3 regions of the Planctobacterium sp. AWH2_060 genome follow, and region 1 is predicted to be linked to each of the others. Evidence: predicted binding sites of a transcription regulator. Region 1 holds the regulator's gene; each other region holds the start of a gene.
What was found. The regulator LexA, encoded in region 1, represses DNA repair genes until DNA is damaged. The targets are predictions, from matches to a motif close to TACTGTATNNNNATACAGTA.

Region 1 (5,677 bases):
TACTTTTGCCGCGCAATTCCTTGAGGTAGCTCTTCACTTCCATTACATGCTCATAGCCGATATAAACCGGGACTATGCTCACCGGGCGTTTAACGCCTTTTACCATTGCCTGAATAGTCATGGCTAACATGCCGGTTTTGGGCGGCAGTAACCGGCCGGTTCTGCTGCGTCCGCCTTCGGCATAAAATTTAACGGAATAACCCTTGTTAAATAATTGCTCCAGGTATTCGCGGAATACCGCAGTATAGAGTTTATTACCAGCGAATGAGCGGCGAATAAAGAAAGCACCGCCGCGTCGGAATAAACCACCGATGGGCCAGAAGTTGAGGTTAATACCCGCGGCAATGTGCGGTGTCACCAGTCCTTCGTGGTAAATTACGTAGGTCAGCAGCAGGTAATCCATATGACTGCGATGACAGGGAACATAGATGATTTCGTGACCATTTTGCGCCAGTTCCCGCACTTTATCGGCATTTTTAACTTCAATACCGTTATATATCTTGTTCCAGACCCGGCCCAATAAGCGATCGCCCAGGCGGATCACGCCTTCCCGGTAATCGGCGGCAATTTCTTCGATGTAACTTTTCGCTTTGATTCGTGCTTTGTGCAACTGTTGCGGAGAGTTCTTAGCTTCCTGTGCCATGGCTTTTTTAACGGATGGCGCAGCCAGAATGCTGTTAAAAAGCTGGTGTCGGTCCATTAACATTGGACCGTTCATACTTTGCTGCCGACGATAAAAGTGGGTGCGGGCCAGTCGGATCAACTTATGAGCGATTTCAGAATCTGAGCCTACGGTGGTGGCCATTTTTTGGCTGGAAACCGCGGAACTGTAATAGACAAAGTTATCTCGCCCTAAAAACAACACAATAAAAAACTTTCGCAACCAGTTTGGCGAGGCCTTGAAGGTGAACAGGTCTGCCCAACCGCGACTTTCTTTACCTGGTGCGCGTCCCCAGAAGATAGACACGGGAACGATTTGTAAATCCAGGTTTTCATCATCTCGGTGCAGTTCAAAAAGGCGGGTAAAACTTTTGTTGATGTCTGTGTGTTTTGATTTTTTTGAGAATAGAGATTCAGGTTCCTGCAAAAACAAACAGTTGCTAATTTTGTCACCAGCAATTTCCAGGTGTTGATCGGGAGCCGGTAAGCCCAGCATTTTGGTAGACAACTCCAGGGCAACGCGGTCAGTGACTGAATTAGTTTTTAACAGATAAATGATAGGACGAGTTTTATCGATACCTAATTCGCCCTCGATATCTGTAGGAATATTACTGGTTTTTACCAGCCAGCGAGTCGGGTATTTTACTAAATTAAAAAATAGATTTTGATACCAGGCCATGGTGCTTAAATTCAGATTCAAATTATTGCGATCATAGCATGACCTTTTCTGTTTGGCTTAGTGATCTGTGTAAGCGAATTTCAGCGGACTTAACTGAAATTGCGGATTTTTTATTGAGATTATCCGGTAACTGTATATACTCCCAGTTAAACTGTACGTAAAAACAGGTTAGATATGCGTCCACTTACGTTACGACAAGAGCAGGTGTTGAACCTGATAAAAGAGACAATCTCCGACACGGGTATGCCGCCCACCCGAGCCGAAATAGCACGTGAGCTTGGCTTTAAATCAGTTAATGCCGCCGAAGAGCACCTAAAGGCGCTGGCCAGAAAAGGGGTGATTGAAATTTTAGCGGGCACCTCTCGTGGTATTCGCCTTACCGGACCTGTTGATGAACCTGAGCCGGAATTAGGTCTGCCATTAATTGGTAAAGTCGCGGCTGGTGAACCCATCCTGGCGCAAGAGCACATAGAAAGTCACTATCAGGTAGCCGCTGGCATGTTTCAACCTGAAGCCCATTATTTGTTGCGGGTGGACGGCGAGAGCATGAAAGACATTGGAATTATGGATGGCGATTTACTGGCGGTTCATCGCACTAATCAGGCCCGTAATGGTCAGGTTGTGGTGGCCAGAGTGGAAGAGGATGTTACCGTTAAGCGTTTTGAAAAGAGCGGCTCTCAGGTATTGTTACATGCCGAGAATCCTGATTTTGCACCAATTAAGGTCGATCTAAAATCTCAACCCTTAAATATTGAAGGTATAGCAGTAGGAATTATCCGAAATAACGCCTGGATGTAGCAAACTTTTCTTGCCAACAAAAATATTTCACTATTTCTCACTCTCTTCTAGCCCATTGATAAATGGGCTTTTTTGTATCTTTAACGGCCTGCTAGTTGGTTGTTCCCGTTAAAAGTTAGCTTTAAAAACAGCTTATTTATTTCCCTTTTTAAGATTTCGGTCTATTTTTGACGCTATAGATGATGAAAAAAACATCATTTAGTGTCTCTCAATTGTTTTTGATCTTCGAAATTTGTTTACATATCATTCAGATTTTAACATAGTAATAACATATATGTTTCAATGCTGTAACTTTTGTGCGGCACCGTTGTTGTAAAAATGACCAACAACAAAACAACGGGTAATGAAGGAGGAACACACAGGTGGGTAAATTGTTTACTGGAATTTGGGGCGTGATGGCGTTTTTAGTGAGTTTCACTAGTTTCGCAGCGTCAGATCCCAAACCTGATCAATATCAGTTAAATCTGCGCACTGGTGTCACAGATATCAGCCAACAGGTATATGACTTACACATGACCATTTTCTGGATTTGTGTGGTCATTGGTGTGATTGTATTTGGTGCCATGTTATGGGCCACGATTTTCCACAGAAAATCCAGAGGGGTTACACCGGCAACATTTCATGAAAGTGTTAAAGTGGAAATCGCCTGGACCGTCGTGCCCTTCATTATTCTAATCGGAATGGCTATTCCCGCCACCAAAACCCTGATTGCTATGGAAGATGTGTCTTCACCTGATGTCACCGTTTTGGTAACCGGTTCTCAGTGGAAGTGGCATTACAAGTACATGGATAACGAGGTTGAGTATTATTCTGTGATGGCTACTCAACCCGAGCAAATCAATAACAAGTTAGAAAAGAATATTAACTATCTGCTGGAAGTGGATCGCCCTCTGGTCATTCCTACCAATCAAAAAGTCCGTTTTCTGATCACCTCGGATGATGTTATCCACTCCTGGTGGGTACCGGATTTTGCCGTTAAAAAAGATGCCAACCCAGGATTTATCAACGAAGCCTGGGCAAGAGTTGAAAAGCCAGGTATCTATCGCGGTCAGTGTGCTGAGTTATGTGGTAAGGATCACGGCTTTATGCCGGTTGTGGTAATTGCCAAAGAGCCAGCAGATTACGCGGCCTGGATTGCTGAGCAAGAAGAGCAGCAGCGCATAGCCAAAGAAGAAGAGCAAAAATTACTGGCTATGAACATGGATATGGACGAACTCATGAGTGTCGGTGAGCGCGTTTACAACACCACGTGTGCCGCTTGCCACATGCCTAATGGTGAAGGTTTACCGGGCGTATTCCCGGGACTGAAGGGCAGTGATATCGCCATTAACGATATGCAAAAACACATTGAGGTCGTGGTTAACGGTGTTTCCGGAACGGCCATGCAAGCTTATGGCAAGCAGCTTTCCATGAAAGAGTTAGCCGCTGTAATAACTTACGAGCGAAACGCCTGGGGTAACGATACAGGTGAATTGGTGCAAGCCAAAGATGTTAACGCTGTATTAAACGGACAATAAGGGGAGTTGAGATGAGTACAGTGACTAATGATATCCATCACGACGAGCACCATGATCATCACGATCATAAACCTACTGGTATTAAGCGCTGGTTATACACTACTAACCACAAAGATATAGGTACTTTGTATCTCTGGTTTGCCTTCATCATGTTTTTGATAGGCGGCGCCATGGCAATGGTTATTCGGGCGGAGCTGTTTCAGCCTGGACTACAAATTGTTGACCCTAACTTTTTTAATCAGATGACCACTGTCCATGGGTTGATCATGGTATTTGGTGCCGTTATGCCAGCGTTTACTGGTCTGGCAAACTGGATGGTACCACTGATGATTGGTGCGCCGGATATGGCGTTACCCAGAATGAACAACTGGAGTTTCTGGATCTTGCCTTTTGCCTTCTTGATCCTGTTAATGTCCTTATTTATGGAAGGTGGCGGTCCCGCGTTTGGTTGGACTTTCTATGCGCCTCTGTCTACCACTTACAGTAACGATACAACGGCTTTGTTTGTATTTTCAGTGCACATCATGGGTGCCAGCTCAATCATGGGTGCGATTAACGTTATCGTAACCATATTGAATATGCGCGCACCAGGTATGACTCTGATGAAAATGCCACTGTTCGTCTGGACCTGGCTGATTACCGCATTCCTGCTGATAGCTGTTATGCCGGTATTAGCTGGCGCGGTGACAATGGTTCTCACCGACAAATTCTTTGGAACCAGCTTCTTTGACGCTGCTGGTGGCGGTGATCCGGTGATGTTCCAGCACATTTTCTGGTTCTTTGGTCACCCTGAGGTGTATATCATGATCTTGCCAGCCTTTGGCATTATCTCTCAGATTGTTCCCACCTTCTCCCGTAAAAAATTGTTTGGTTATTCCTCCATGGTATATGCCACGGCGTCCATTGCCTTGTTGTCATTTATCGTCTGGGCTCACCATATGTTTACCACCGGTATGCCAGTGGGGGCGGAGCTGTTCTTCATGTTTGCCACTATGCTGATATCGGTGCCCACCGGGGTGAAAGTATTTAACTGGGTGGCGACGATGTGGCGCGGTGCAATCAGCTTTGAAATTCCCATGATGTTCTCCCTGGCTTTCATCGTGTTATTTACCATTGGGGGCTTATCAGGCTTGATGCTGGCGATTACACCGGTGGATTTCCAGTACCATGATACTTACTTTGTCGTGGCTCACTTCCATTACGTGCTAGTTACCGGTGCCGTGTTCTCCATCATGGCGGCTACCTATTACTGGTTGCCTAAGTGGACGGGCAAGATGTACGACATCACACTGGCCAAGCTACATTTCTGGTGTTCACTGGTGTCAGTCAATGTGTTGTTTTTCCCTATGCATTTCGTCGGTCTGGCGGGTATGCCCAGACGTATCCCGGATTATGCCTTGCAGTTCGCCGATTTTAACAAGTGGATCAGCTTGGGAGGCTTTGCCTTTGGTCTATCGCAACTGATCTTCCTGGCGCTGTTGATTAAGGCTTGCCGCAAGCAAGGCGAGCCTGTTTCAGCACAGGTTTGGGATGGTGCAGAAGGATTGGAGTGGGAGGTGCCGAGCCCGGCTCCGTATCACACCTTTGAAACACCGCCAGTGGTTAAGTAATTCGAAATCATGAGTAATTCGCGGCAGAAAGAAAATAACAAGGTCGTCATTAAGTTGGTGGTCGTTGTTTTCGGTATGTTTGGCTTTGGTTTTGCCCTGGTGCCTTTATACGACGTATTTTGTGCAATCACAGGTATTAATGGCAAAACCTCTAATGAAGCTGCTGTGTATGCCAACATTGAAGTGGATAAGAGCCGGTTGATTACCGTGGAGTTTATCACCCGAACAAACACGGGTATGCCGTGGCAATTTGAGACGCAAACTCGGCGCGTAGAAGTGCATCCTGGCGAAATGCATCAGGTGGACTTTTACGCCAAAAATCCTACTAAGCGGGATATTGTTGGTCAGGCTGTTCCTTCAGTATCTCCGGGAACAGCAGCGATTTACCTGAATAAAACAGAATGTTTTTGTTT
Region 2 (5,677 bases), 1.6 Mb from region 1:
GTTCCGATGATTTATGGCCTGTTTTGGTAGAGCAAACTGCCGATCCCACCGAAGCGGATATTGAAGAGCAAACCACCCTGGACCAGGTGGGAGAATACTTGGACAAGCTGCCGCCTAAACAGCAGGTCGTGATCGAATCAATTTATGTTAAAGGCAAATCCCAGCAGGAAGTCGCAGACGAATTACAAATCCCTTTGGGGACCGTAAAGTCGCGCACTCGTTTGGCATTACAAAGATTAAGAGAGTTATTAAAGGAACATGATTAAGTACCACCCCGACCACAATCAATTGGTCCAATTCGCCAAAGGTGAGGCCAATCCCGCATGGGCGTTAGTGATTGCTGCCCATGTTGACATGTGTCCTTATTGCCAAGACGAGTTAGAGTCAATTAACGAAAAGTTGAGTGCACAGCAATTTCCTGAGCCGCTCACCAATGAACCGGATATCAGCTTCGGTAACATGATGCATGACATCATGAATCTGGATCCCATTAAGGCGGCCCCTGCAGCAGAAAAAACCTTTTTGGAACTGGAAGGACGACAGTTTGAGTTGCCCAGAGCGCTCAGAAGAGTTGCTGCAAAAACCGATTCCTGGTCGAAGTTAGTCGGCAAGTTGTGGCAGGCTCCGGTAGACCTTGGCGAAACCGGCAAAGGTCACTTTATCTATATGGAAAAAGGTGGCAGCGTGCCCGAGCATACTCACAGGGGCAATGAGCTGACTCTGGTTATCAATGGTGAATTTGAAGATGGGCATCGATGTTACGATACCGGCGATTTTATCCTGATGAACCACGATAATACTCATATGCCGGTTTCAAATCATGACGATGGCTGTTTGGTGTTTAGCTTTGTGGACCAGCCATTGCATTTTACTTCGGGATTAGCCCGTTTGTTAAACCCCTTTAGCCATTTATTCTTTAAATAAGCGAGCCGCTTTAATTAAAAGCGGCTGGTTCCCGGGTAAAGTAAAATTTCTCCAGACTCGAATCGTTGCGATATTAGGTTTCCGTTGTAACCTCGTGATTCCAAATTATTTCTCTTGTCCAAACTTGTTTGTATTTGCTTGGCTTAGTGGCAGCCTCCAATCTGCAGACAATTATGTAAGTCTTTCTTCTTTCGAGCACAAAGTGGGCAACCAACTTACTGGTCGTTGATGGTTCAAGTACAACTGCAGGCCATTTTTCCCAAGGCTTATGATCAGCGTAAACTCTATGTGATCCATGTTTCGTATCTATAGCGCCCACCTCAACATCGTTTTCCAATTCATACACGGTGAAACGAGTTTCTTTTGTATTGACCGGCAGTACTACTTTGCCCGCATTTCGCCAATTACAAGTCACAGTTAGAGCATCTTGTTTTTTTGAAAGGGATGTTAACTCCCATACTAGCTCTCCATCTATCGAAGGGATTTCATTTCTTTTCTTGAAATACTCGGATAAAGACCATTTCCAAAATGCCCACATTCCACCAAAAATTATGCCCAATGAAGTGGCTAAGTCCTTGAGTACTTTGGCGTCCGAACTCGAAATAAAATCGATCATGGTGTGTTCTTCCTGAAAGCTAGTTAATTTGTAAAGATAAATATTTTGCCTGGTTAGTTTAGAATATTCGGTAGAGTTGTTTTGGTTATTACTTGCTGGTAGTTTGAGAGCAAATATTTTAGGCTAGCCACCTGTTCATATGTTGAATTATTTCAACGACTTCAACCTCTTCTATGCATTGGTGACCATCCTTCTCTATCAACTCAACGTATAGACTTGCCTGAAAATCATTATAATCTTGCCATATCTTGTTACCACTTTTGATTCTTTGACCAAGTATCACATTAAACCAATTTCTTACTGCAATAATTGCTTTCATGGGATCATCGTGGTGGCTTCTTATATCGGAGCCGGATAGGTCAGAAATAGCTCTTTGATATCTATATCTCTCAGTATCCAGTATTAGGATTTGTTTTTTGCTCCATGGTTCACCATTCAATTTTTGGCAACCATAATCTATACCCAGTTCGAAAGGCATATTCATTCTGAAAGTTTCATTGTTGTCTGAGGAGACCATTCTTGATAAGTCATGAATACCATATTTGGATTGCCGAATTAAACTGACTATCTTTTCGATCCTCGTTTCAGCTGCGTCAACACGTTCTAATGAGAGTCTGGGACGCAAGCCAATGTGTTTTAATGTGAAAACGATAGACAATAGTGTTTCACGATATTGTTCATCGAAGGGACAATTTACAAAAACATTTGACTCAAATTCTTCCATGAATTCTTGAACTAGCCTTTTGGTGGATGTGGATCTTTACCGTATGAGTTTTTTTCACGAATCTTTCCATCCATTCCGTGAACAAAAAACTCAGCATTTTGATTTTTGGCTATCTCTCTTCCCCAAGCGATAGCTTCGCTTTGCGTATCAAAATGCTTTGTAGCTTTGCTACTACCACCTTTTCGCACCACCCAACCACCATCGGTAGATCGCACAACATGTTGTGTAGTGTTAGACATATCAAACAAGCCTCGAAAAATTTTGATGTATATGACTGAGCTTTGAGAAGCAATATCAGCACTAATATAATTATAGTGTATATTTAAACAGTATCTAGATCAATTCGATGTGAACGAAAAATGACCAGCTTTTTACTTGTTTAAAAGGTGAATTTGACGACGTAAATTGGCAGTGTCAGCGTAATAGTGAGAGAAACAATCAAACCGTTAGCCAAGATAAACGTTCCTGCCAAATATTTAGATTTCTCTTAAACAGACACAAAAAAACGCGCCGAAGCGCGTTTTTTATAATCTGTTTAGCTGAATAAAACTTATCCCAACAGGTCACTATTTGGATAGTTTAGCCTCAGGGTTTCCAGGGCATTGTTTTTCAGTTCTTCCAGTCCCAGTGAGTCGTAACACTCCACCATGATTTCCAGGGCGGTTTGCACATGTACTGTGTCTGAAAAGTTTTCTACAACATACTGACCTCGGTTAGCCGCTGCTACATAAGCTTCGCGTTTGATGTAATAACGGGCTATGGCTAACTCATAACGGGCCAGGCGATCTTTAATAAATACCATGCGCTTTTTCGCATCAGCTGCGTATTTGCTTTCCGGGAATTTAAAGATCAGATTGTTAAAGTCATTAAAGGCTTCGCGTGCCTTCGATGTATCTCTGTCTGCACGGTCCAGATTGAAAAACTCCTGGAAGAAGTTCTTATCAAACTCCATATTCACCAAGCCACGCATGTAGTAGGCATAATCAACGTCAGAGTGATTTGGGTTAAGGCGTGTGAAACGGTCTATAGTGGCCAAAGCCTCATCGTTTTTACCAGACTTAAAATAGGCGAAAATCAAGTCCAACTGTACCTGACTGGAAAATGGTCCAAACGGGTAGCGCGAATCGAGGGCACTCAAAATGGCCGCTGCGTTGCTATAGTTGCCCAGTTTCATAGCTGCTTTAGCATCTTCATATAAAGCTTCAGCACCTTTGTTGGCCAGAGCTAAATCTTCATCATCCGGTGAAGACGAGCAGGCTGCCAGAACGGCAGTAAATAGCAAAGATATAAGGGCGCGTCTAATATTTGTTCGATTCATATAAAATTTTATCTTGTTGTTCATTTAATTCGGGTCGCACTAAGCGTCGACCGGCAATACTATACGATTACAGTGCTGATAAGAACAATTAACTGCTATAAAAGTTCCGAATTCTGGTAACATAACGCTAATTTTTTGAACCTGAGCTGAAGACCTCAAGGGGTTTTCGCGTTGATGAGTTTATTAGGAAATTCTTTTGCAAGTTGTTTCATTAAGTGCTGAATTAGAACTTCAACATGCTGGTATGCGTCTCGACCAGTGCCTGGCCGAGTGTTTCGATGACTTTTCGCGTTCCCGATTAAAAAACTGGATACTGGAAGGTAATGTTAAAGTCGATGGTGAGGTGGTTACGACACCCCGACTAAAAATGAAAGGGGTGGAAATCCTGGAGCTGGAAGCACAGGTAGAAGATGAAGTAGGTTATCAGCCTGAAGATCTGCCAATTAACGTAGTGTATGAAGACGATGACATCATTATTGTTAACAAACCCGTAGGCTTGGTGGTGCACCCCGGAGCAGGGAATCAGTCCGGTACATTGCTAAACGCATTGCTATACCATTATCCTGATATTTCAGTGGTTCCCCGTGCTGGTATCGTACATCGCCTTGATAAAGACACCTCTGGCTTAATGGTGGTGGCGAAAAACATTGCAGCTCATACACAACTGGTAACCCAGTTACAGGCCAGAGAAATCAGCCGTGAATATGAAGCGGTTGCCATTGGCGCAATGGTAGGCGGCGGCACTGTAGACAAGCCTATCGGCCGTCACAGTACAAAGCGCGTTGCGATGGCCGTTAAAGAAATGGGCAAAGAAGCGGTTACCCATTATCGCGTTATCGAGCGGTTTCGCGAACATACCCATCTGAGATTAAAACTGGAAACTGGCCGTACTCACCAGATCCGCGTGCACATGGACTACATTAAACACAGCCTGGTGGGCGATCAGCTTTATGGCATTGGCTTGAAATTGCCAAAAGGCGCGACAGAGCAGTTAACAGAACAGCTCAGAGGATTCAGACGTCAGGCCTTACATGCTGTGCAGTTGGGATTATTCCATCCGTTAACAGGTGAGTGGATGAGTTGGCAGGCACCGTTACCAGACGACATCAAAGCTTTGTTGGTGGCTCTGCGGGAAGACACCGAAGCCTTTGATGAGTTTGCATAGTCAATAAATTTCATGTCCCATTATCTTATTCCTGAATGGCCTGCACCGGATTCGGTTAAGGCCATTTCTACATTGCGCACCGGTGGCGTAAGCCAGGCGCCTTTTGCATCGCAAAACCTGGGCTTACATGTAGGTGATGCCGCGGAGTCGGTGCAGCAAAATCGCAATAATTTACCCTGTCCCGAACAGCCCTTATGGCTCAATCAGGTGCACGGCACTGATATCATCGAACTCAACCATCAGTTCATTGAAAACAATACCGCGGACGGCAGTTATACCCGTGCTAAGCAATGTGTTTGCGTGGTAATGACAGCTGATTGTTTACCTGTATTGCTCACTGATACCGCTGGTAGCTTTGTGGCAGCCCTTCATTGTGGTTGGCGGGGGTTGGCGGCTGGAATATTAGAGAAATTAATTCAAACCATTACGCCTGAAGGGGAAATATTAGCCTGGTTGGGCCCCGCGATTGGACCCCAAGCCTTTGAGGTTGGAAGCGAAGTTCGCGAGGCGTTTGCCTCACAGCAAAATGCATTTAAGCCTTTATCCGGCGGTAAATATCTGGCGGACATATTTGCAATAGCAACCATGAAACTCAATGCCTGCGGTGTTAACCAGGTCTATTCCAGTGGGCTATGTACGTATTCAGATGAGGCTCGCTTTTTTAGCTATCGCAGAGACGGACAGACCGGACGAATGGCAACGCTTATCTGGTTGCAATAACTCCTTTCAACACAATTGCATTATTTTTAGTTAAATCTATTCTTGAATCTGTGCCCAGCAAACCCATCTAGTTCTGTAGTTAGCATTATTCGGAAGTAAGAATGAGATTAGATCGCTTAACCAGTAAATTTCAGGTCGCTATATCTGATGCGCAATCCCTCGCGTTAGGACGGGATCATCAATACATCGAGCCGGTTCATATCATGATGG
Region 3 (5,677 bases), 470 kb from region 1:
AATGGAATTCTAGTGGTCATGGCTAAGCTCTCTAGCCTGGTCGAAATTTATTCCGAATGGATTGCCTGATTCAACCACAGGTGTATTTGGTAGGTCGGAATTTATTCCGACGAGGTTGCAGCTAGGCATTACCGTATTTCTCTTTATAGGGCAGCCAGCGATTAATAATGGCGTTGGCATTGGCCGTGTGATGCTGCCACAAATGGCTAGCGATTTTTTGCACTTGCGGTATTAGCCAGGCATCCCGCACCAAATCGGCAATCTTCATATTGGCCAGACCGGTTTGCCGGGTACCTAGCAATTCACCAGGGCCGCGTATCTCCAGGTCTTTTTGTGCTATGACAAAGCCATCGTTACTTTCCCGCAATACGCCAAGGCGCTGTTGCGCAGTTTTGGATAAGGGACTGGAATACATCAGCACACAATGACTTTCAACGCCGCCGCGTCCAACCCGGCCTCTTAACTGATGCAGTTGTGCTAAGCCGAGGCGTTCGGCATTTTCGATAATCATCAGACTGGCGTTGGGCACATCGACGCCCACTTCGATAACCGTAGTGGCAACCAGTAAATCCAGCTCCCCCTGTTTAAAGGCCTGCATCAGCGCCTGTTTTTCATCTGGCTTTAGCCGACCATGGACCAGGCCAATATTTAGGTCTGGCAGGGCAGTTTGCAGGATCACTTTGGTGTCTTCAGCTGCTTGACATTGTAGGGTTTCGGATTCTTCAATCAGGGTGCAAACCCAATACACCTGGCGCTTTTGTTCATGGCAAACCGAGCGGATTCGTTCAATTATCTCGCCGCGTCGAGAGTCAGGCAATACCACTGTTTTAACCGGTGTGCGACCCGGCGGTAACTCGTCGATAATCGAGGTTTCCAGATCAGCATAGGCCGTCATCGCCAGGGTCCGAGGAATGGGAGTGGCGGTCATGATGAGCTGGTGGGGGAAGTAACCATACACTTCGCCTTTTTCCCTTAGTGCCAGTCGTTGATGTACGCCAAAGCGGTGCTGTTCATCTACGATCACCAGAGCCAGCTTTTGATATTGCACTTGTTCCTGAAACAGAGCATGGGTTCCCACAATCAATTGAGCACTGCCATCGGCAATCTGCTGCAAGGCCTGATTTTTCTCTTTGGTCTTTAGTTTTCCCGCCAGCCAGGAGCAGGAGATACCCAACGGCTCAAACCACTGGCTAAAATTAATAAAATGCTGTTCAGCCAGAATTTCTGTGGGGGCCATCAATGCCACCTGTAAGCCCTGCTCAATGGCGTGTAGTGCAGCAATGGCGGCCACCAGAGTTTTACCTGAGCCCACATCTCCTTGTACCAGGCGCATCATGGGACGATTGAGTACCAGGTCCTTTTCTATTTCACTGCCCACTCTTTGTTGGGCACCTGTTGGTTTAAAGGGCAGGCTTTGTAAAAAGCCGGGTAAGAGCTGTTGTGACCTGGGGATGCTGATAGCAGGATCAGCCTGGGTCTGATGTTTTACTTTTAGCACGCTGAGGTGATGAGCCAGTAATTCTTCCAGTATCAGCCTTTCCTGGGCCGGATGTTTGCCTTCCAGTAACTCAGTGACCGCAATATCCGGCGTGGGGCGGTGTGCTACTCTGAGGGCCTGTTTCATACTTAGCTGTTTGGGATATAGACCATCCGGTAACAGTTCCGCCAGTCCGCCTTTATCTAAAAGCTTAAGGGCTTCTTCGGTGAGATTGCGCAAGGTCAGTTGTTTTATCCCTTCGGTGGTGGGATACACAGGAGTCAGCGTTTCTTCTACCTGTTGATCTGCTTCGTTACTGAGTATGCGATATTCGGGATGCACCATTTCCAGCCCGTGTTTACCCGGGCGGGCTTCGCCAAAACAGCGCAGCAGTGTGCCTTCGGTCATGTTTTTGGCTTGGGCGGCAGAAAAGTAAAAAAAGCGCAGGGTGACAGAGCCGGTCTGATCGGCCACAGTGACCACCAGGGTGCGTTTGCGACCGTAACTGATATTAGCGCGCTTAACTTCGGCAATGATTGCCGCGGACACGCCGGGTTTCAGATCGGCTACTGGATAAATACGGGTACGGTCTTCATAGCGCAGAGGTAGGTGAAACAGCACATCCTGAACGGTTTTCAGTCCCAGACCATCGAGTTTCTCGGCCACTTTGGCGCCGACGCCTTTTAATTCCGATACGGGTTTTATCGAAAGAGATTGCATCTGAACAGCGTATATTCCCGTAAGTACTTATTCAATGGCTTAAGTGTCTAATAATACTGAATAAAAAACCAGTTGTTTGTTAAAAAACAGCGGATCCTGTTCAGATGACACACTTCGTCACGAAATTGTCTATAGTAGGAGGTGTCATAGAGAATAATAACAAGGTAATCCTTTGAGTAGTTTGTTTCGTCGTTTAACCGTTTATTTTAGTTTTGCAGCGGCTTTAACGCTGTGTACCTTGGTTGTCAGGGTGCAAGCGTTGCCAGATGGTGAGCCATCACCGCAGCTGGCTGAAACAGTCAACCAGATGTTATGGGTAACCGAACAATATCCTCCCTATCACTATCTGGAGAATAACCAGATTAAAGGCATTGCGGTAGATATCCTGGAGCAAATCTTTTTAGATTATAAAGTGCCTTTTAATCGAGACAAACAGGTGCTGGTTTTTCCCTGGGCGCGGGCCGTAAAAGAGATTAGTAATAATCATCAAGCGGCATTGTTGACCATGGCCTATACGCCTGAGCGCGATAATTTATTCAAGCTGAGCGAGCCTTTGTTCACTGAGCAAATTGCACTGATCTCATTAAAGAGCAGTGCACTGGAAATTACCCACTTAGACCAGATTAGCCAGTATGTGATTGGTGTGGTGAGAGATGATATTGGCGAGCGGTTACTCAAAGATAAAGGGCCAGGTGAAATTCATCTGACCCATGTACTCAGCTCTAAAGAATTGCTGCAAATGCTGATAAAACAGCGGGTGGATGCGATAGCTTACTCCCTGGATATCATCAGGTATCAACTGCGTCACCTACCCGGTAACAATGATCAGATCAAAGTTCAGCTTAAACTGGCGGAGTTGCCTGTCAGCATTGCTTTTAATAAGCAGGTAGATGCCAATCTGTTGCAAGCGATAAATCGCTCTATCATTGACCTGAAAAAAAACGGAACGGTGGAGCGCATTATCAACAACAGTGTGCAGTAGCGCTCCATTAATGGCCTGCTTTATTATTTTGCCAGGTCGAGCGTTCTGGCGGCCTGATAGAGTAACTCGGGCGAAATGCGCACCCGGAAGTTGGGATTGACGTAATTGAAGTGCACCAGACCTTGCTGATCAGCAATGTAAACCGCCGGAACCGGCAGAGCTACTTTGCTGGTGCCATCCAGGGCAACAAATTCGATTCCCATTTTATCGCGGTAGCGATTGGCGACGTCATCCGGTAAAAAGAAGCCGATGCCAAAGGCACTACTCACCGAGAAGTCCTTATCAGATAACAAGGTTACCTCAAAATCACTGTCTACTGCCTGCTCTTTCAATCTGCTTGGTGAATCCGGGGATATAGCTACTATGTGATAGCCCTGTTCCATGATCTTACGTTCAATATCCTTAAGTCCGGCAAGTTGGGCGTTGCAATAGGGGCACCAACCACCGCGATAAAAAATCAGTACCGTAGGTTTGTGTTTGATCAGTTCCTGTAGTTTTACCGGCTCGTCCTTCAGGTTATACAGGGTAACATCCGGCAAAGACTGGCCATTAAGCAGCGGACGGACTTGTTCGGCCGAAGCCGCAATCTGATCTGTGCCGGTAGCCAGCACGGAAAAATTAAATAAACAAAATAGCGCAAAAAGTGAAAATTTTTTCATCGAGAAACCTTAATAGATAATACATACCTTGCATGGACCTGGAATAAACCACTTTGCTTTCAATAAACACAACGTTCTTATCATTATCAATTAATTATTGATACAGATTCTTATTTAATCTTGATTATCATTAATTTTGTAAAAGTTAATATTGACCTTGATTGCTTTCAAAACATTAAGGGAGAACACTTTGATGAGGATCTGGGGATTTTTAGGTTTATATTGGCTTGTTAGTCTGCCCATTTGGGCGGAGCAAGCGGAGAAGTGGTCAGTGGTGGTTAGTGCTGGTGAAGTTGATTGGGGATATCTGAACCCCTTGCGAGGCGATCAAAGCCCTGCTGCCGCCAATTTGTGGGGCGATCGTACCAAAAACTCGGCAACGGGGATGCTGGTAAAATTTAAAAAAGGATTCGCTTCACCGCCTCATATTCACAACATCAGCTACCGTGGCGTGGTTTTAACTGGTGCCATGCATAATGATGATCCGCAAGCTGAGACTATGTGGATGCCACCTATGTCTTTTTGGACACAACCTGCTGGCGAAAACCATATCACCGCTGCCAATGGGCAAGACAACATGATTTATTTGGAGATCGATGCTGGTCCTTATCTGGTAAAACCCGCAGACACGCAATTTGACAATGGTGAGCGACCAGTAAATGTGCACCGTAATAATCTGGTGTGGCAAACGATGCCGGATTCAGATTCAGAAGTCGCCTGGTTATGGGGAGTTGTTCAGCCCGGCAAGTTGCGCGGTGCTTTACTTCAAATTCCTGCTGGTTTCAAAGGCATGCTGCACACTGATGCTGAGGAATTTCGCGCAATTGTGGTTTCGGGCAATTTGAATTATCAGTCCTCTGAAACAACACAAGAAACATCTCTGACAAAGGGAAGTTACTTTGCATCTTCCGGCCGATTTGCTCATCAGGTCAGTATTTCCTCACAGGAGTCACTGGTACTTTATGTGCGAAGTACTGAAGTAGTGAAAGTCTTACGAAGTGCTGAATAGACCGACCGGGAGTGTAAATATCGCACTATCTGTTGCGGTGTCGGGTAAAAGTCGGGGGGATTTCGTCACTGACAGAGGTACTATGAGGGGATATTAATCATTATCGAAACATCCAATGCAAAGCAAAATACTAAAAGAACTGCGATTTTGTCGACATCTGTCGCAAGAGCAGCTGGCTGAAATGTCTGGTTTAAATGTGCGTACTATTCAGCGCATCGAAAGTGGTCACAATGCTAGCCTGGAGTCTATGAAGTGTTTAGCGGCCGCTCTGGATGTGGATATCGCAACCCTGCAACAGGAGTCTTTGATAATGAATAAACATGATGAAAACTGGCAAAACTTGCCTCTGTTCTTAAAACTTTGGTTTATCTTTAATTTTTTACAGTTGAAACCCCAGCGCTGTGCGGCTGTCAGAGCGGAATGGTGGTGTCACCTTAGCGGTTTTCTGTTCTGCGCTATCGGCCTTTTCTCGGAAGCCGCTTTAGTGGGTGGCCTGATTATGCTGGCCGGGGCGTATTTGTTCACCCTGTTAAAATGGCAGGGAGATCGCTATGGTATTTGGTACGACAAAGTAAAGTCGCCCAGTAATGCAATTTGACGCTTAATCATTACCTATTTTGTGCAAATAAAATCGGCCGGCAGGTAAAGGGCTTTCAGAAGCGTTATAAAAATAGCCTTCCAGCAAACCTCTGGCTGATTTGTGTAAAATTCAAACATGAGATCCATTCAAACTTTGTTGATTTACCAGTCATTGTAGTGTTCGAAGTCCGGTCAAATCAGGCCCATTCGCGAGATAAGGCTAAAGTGCAGATAAAACCCGAGGATTGGCA

Region 2: the regulator LexA is predicted to act here: its motif matches at 2,577-2,596, upstream of ACXAD8_RS22980 (DUF2188 domain-containing protein).
Region 3: the regulator LexA is predicted to act here: its motif matches at 2,252-2,271, upstream of recG (ATP-dependent DNA helicase RecG).

The regions. Positions count from the first base shown of each region.
Region 1 covers NZ_JBSWTG010000001.1:3,665,779-3,671,455, forward strand. Annotated here, with positions in the region: gene plsB (glycerol-3-phosphate 1-O-acyltransferase PlsB) at 1-1,339, opposite strand, end outside; gene lexA (transcriptional repressor LexA) at 1,514-2,137, shown strand; gene coxB (cytochrome c oxidase subunit II) at 2,533-3,654, shown strand; gene ctaD (cytochrome c oxidase subunit I) at 3,666-5,264, shown strand; gene ACXAD8_RS15700 (cytochrome c oxidase assembly protein) at 5,274-5,677, shown strand, end outside.
Region 2 covers NZ_JBSWTG010000001.1:5,279,335-5,285,011, forward strand. Annotated here, with positions in the region: gene ACXAD8_RS22960 (sigma-70 family RNA polymerase sigma factor) at 1-266, shown strand, start outside; gene ACXAD8_RS22965 (ChrR family anti-sigma-E factor) at 259-924, shown strand; gene ACXAD8_RS22970 (hypothetical protein) at 998-1,540, opposite strand; gene ACXAD8_RS22975 (hypothetical protein) at 1,659-2,264, opposite strand; gene ACXAD8_RS22980 (DUF2188 domain-containing protein) at 2,276-2,503, opposite strand; gene ACXAD8_RS22985 (outer membrane protein assembly factor BamD) at 2,815-3,582, opposite strand; gene rluD (23S rRNA pseudouridine(1911/1915/1917) synthase RluD) at 3,827-4,747, shown strand; gene pgeF (peptidoglycan editing factor PgeF) at 4,760-5,467, shown strand; gene clpB (ATP-dependent chaperone ClpB) at 5,569-5,677, shown strand, end outside.
Region 3 covers NZ_JBSWTG010000001.1:3,195,560-3,201,236, reverse strand. Annotated here, with positions in the region: gene ACXAD8_RS13645 (class I SAM-dependent methyltransferase) at 1-20, opposite strand, end outside; gene recG (ATP-dependent DNA helicase RecG) at 122-2,197, opposite strand; gene ACXAD8_RS13635 (substrate-binding periplasmic protein) at 2,370-3,179, shown strand; gene ACXAD8_RS13630 (peroxiredoxin-like family protein) at 3,203-3,838, opposite strand; gene ACXAD8_RS13625 (DUF4437 domain-containing protein) at 4,032-4,847, shown strand; gene ACXAD8_RS13620 (helix-turn-helix domain-containing protein) at 4,963-5,445, shown strand.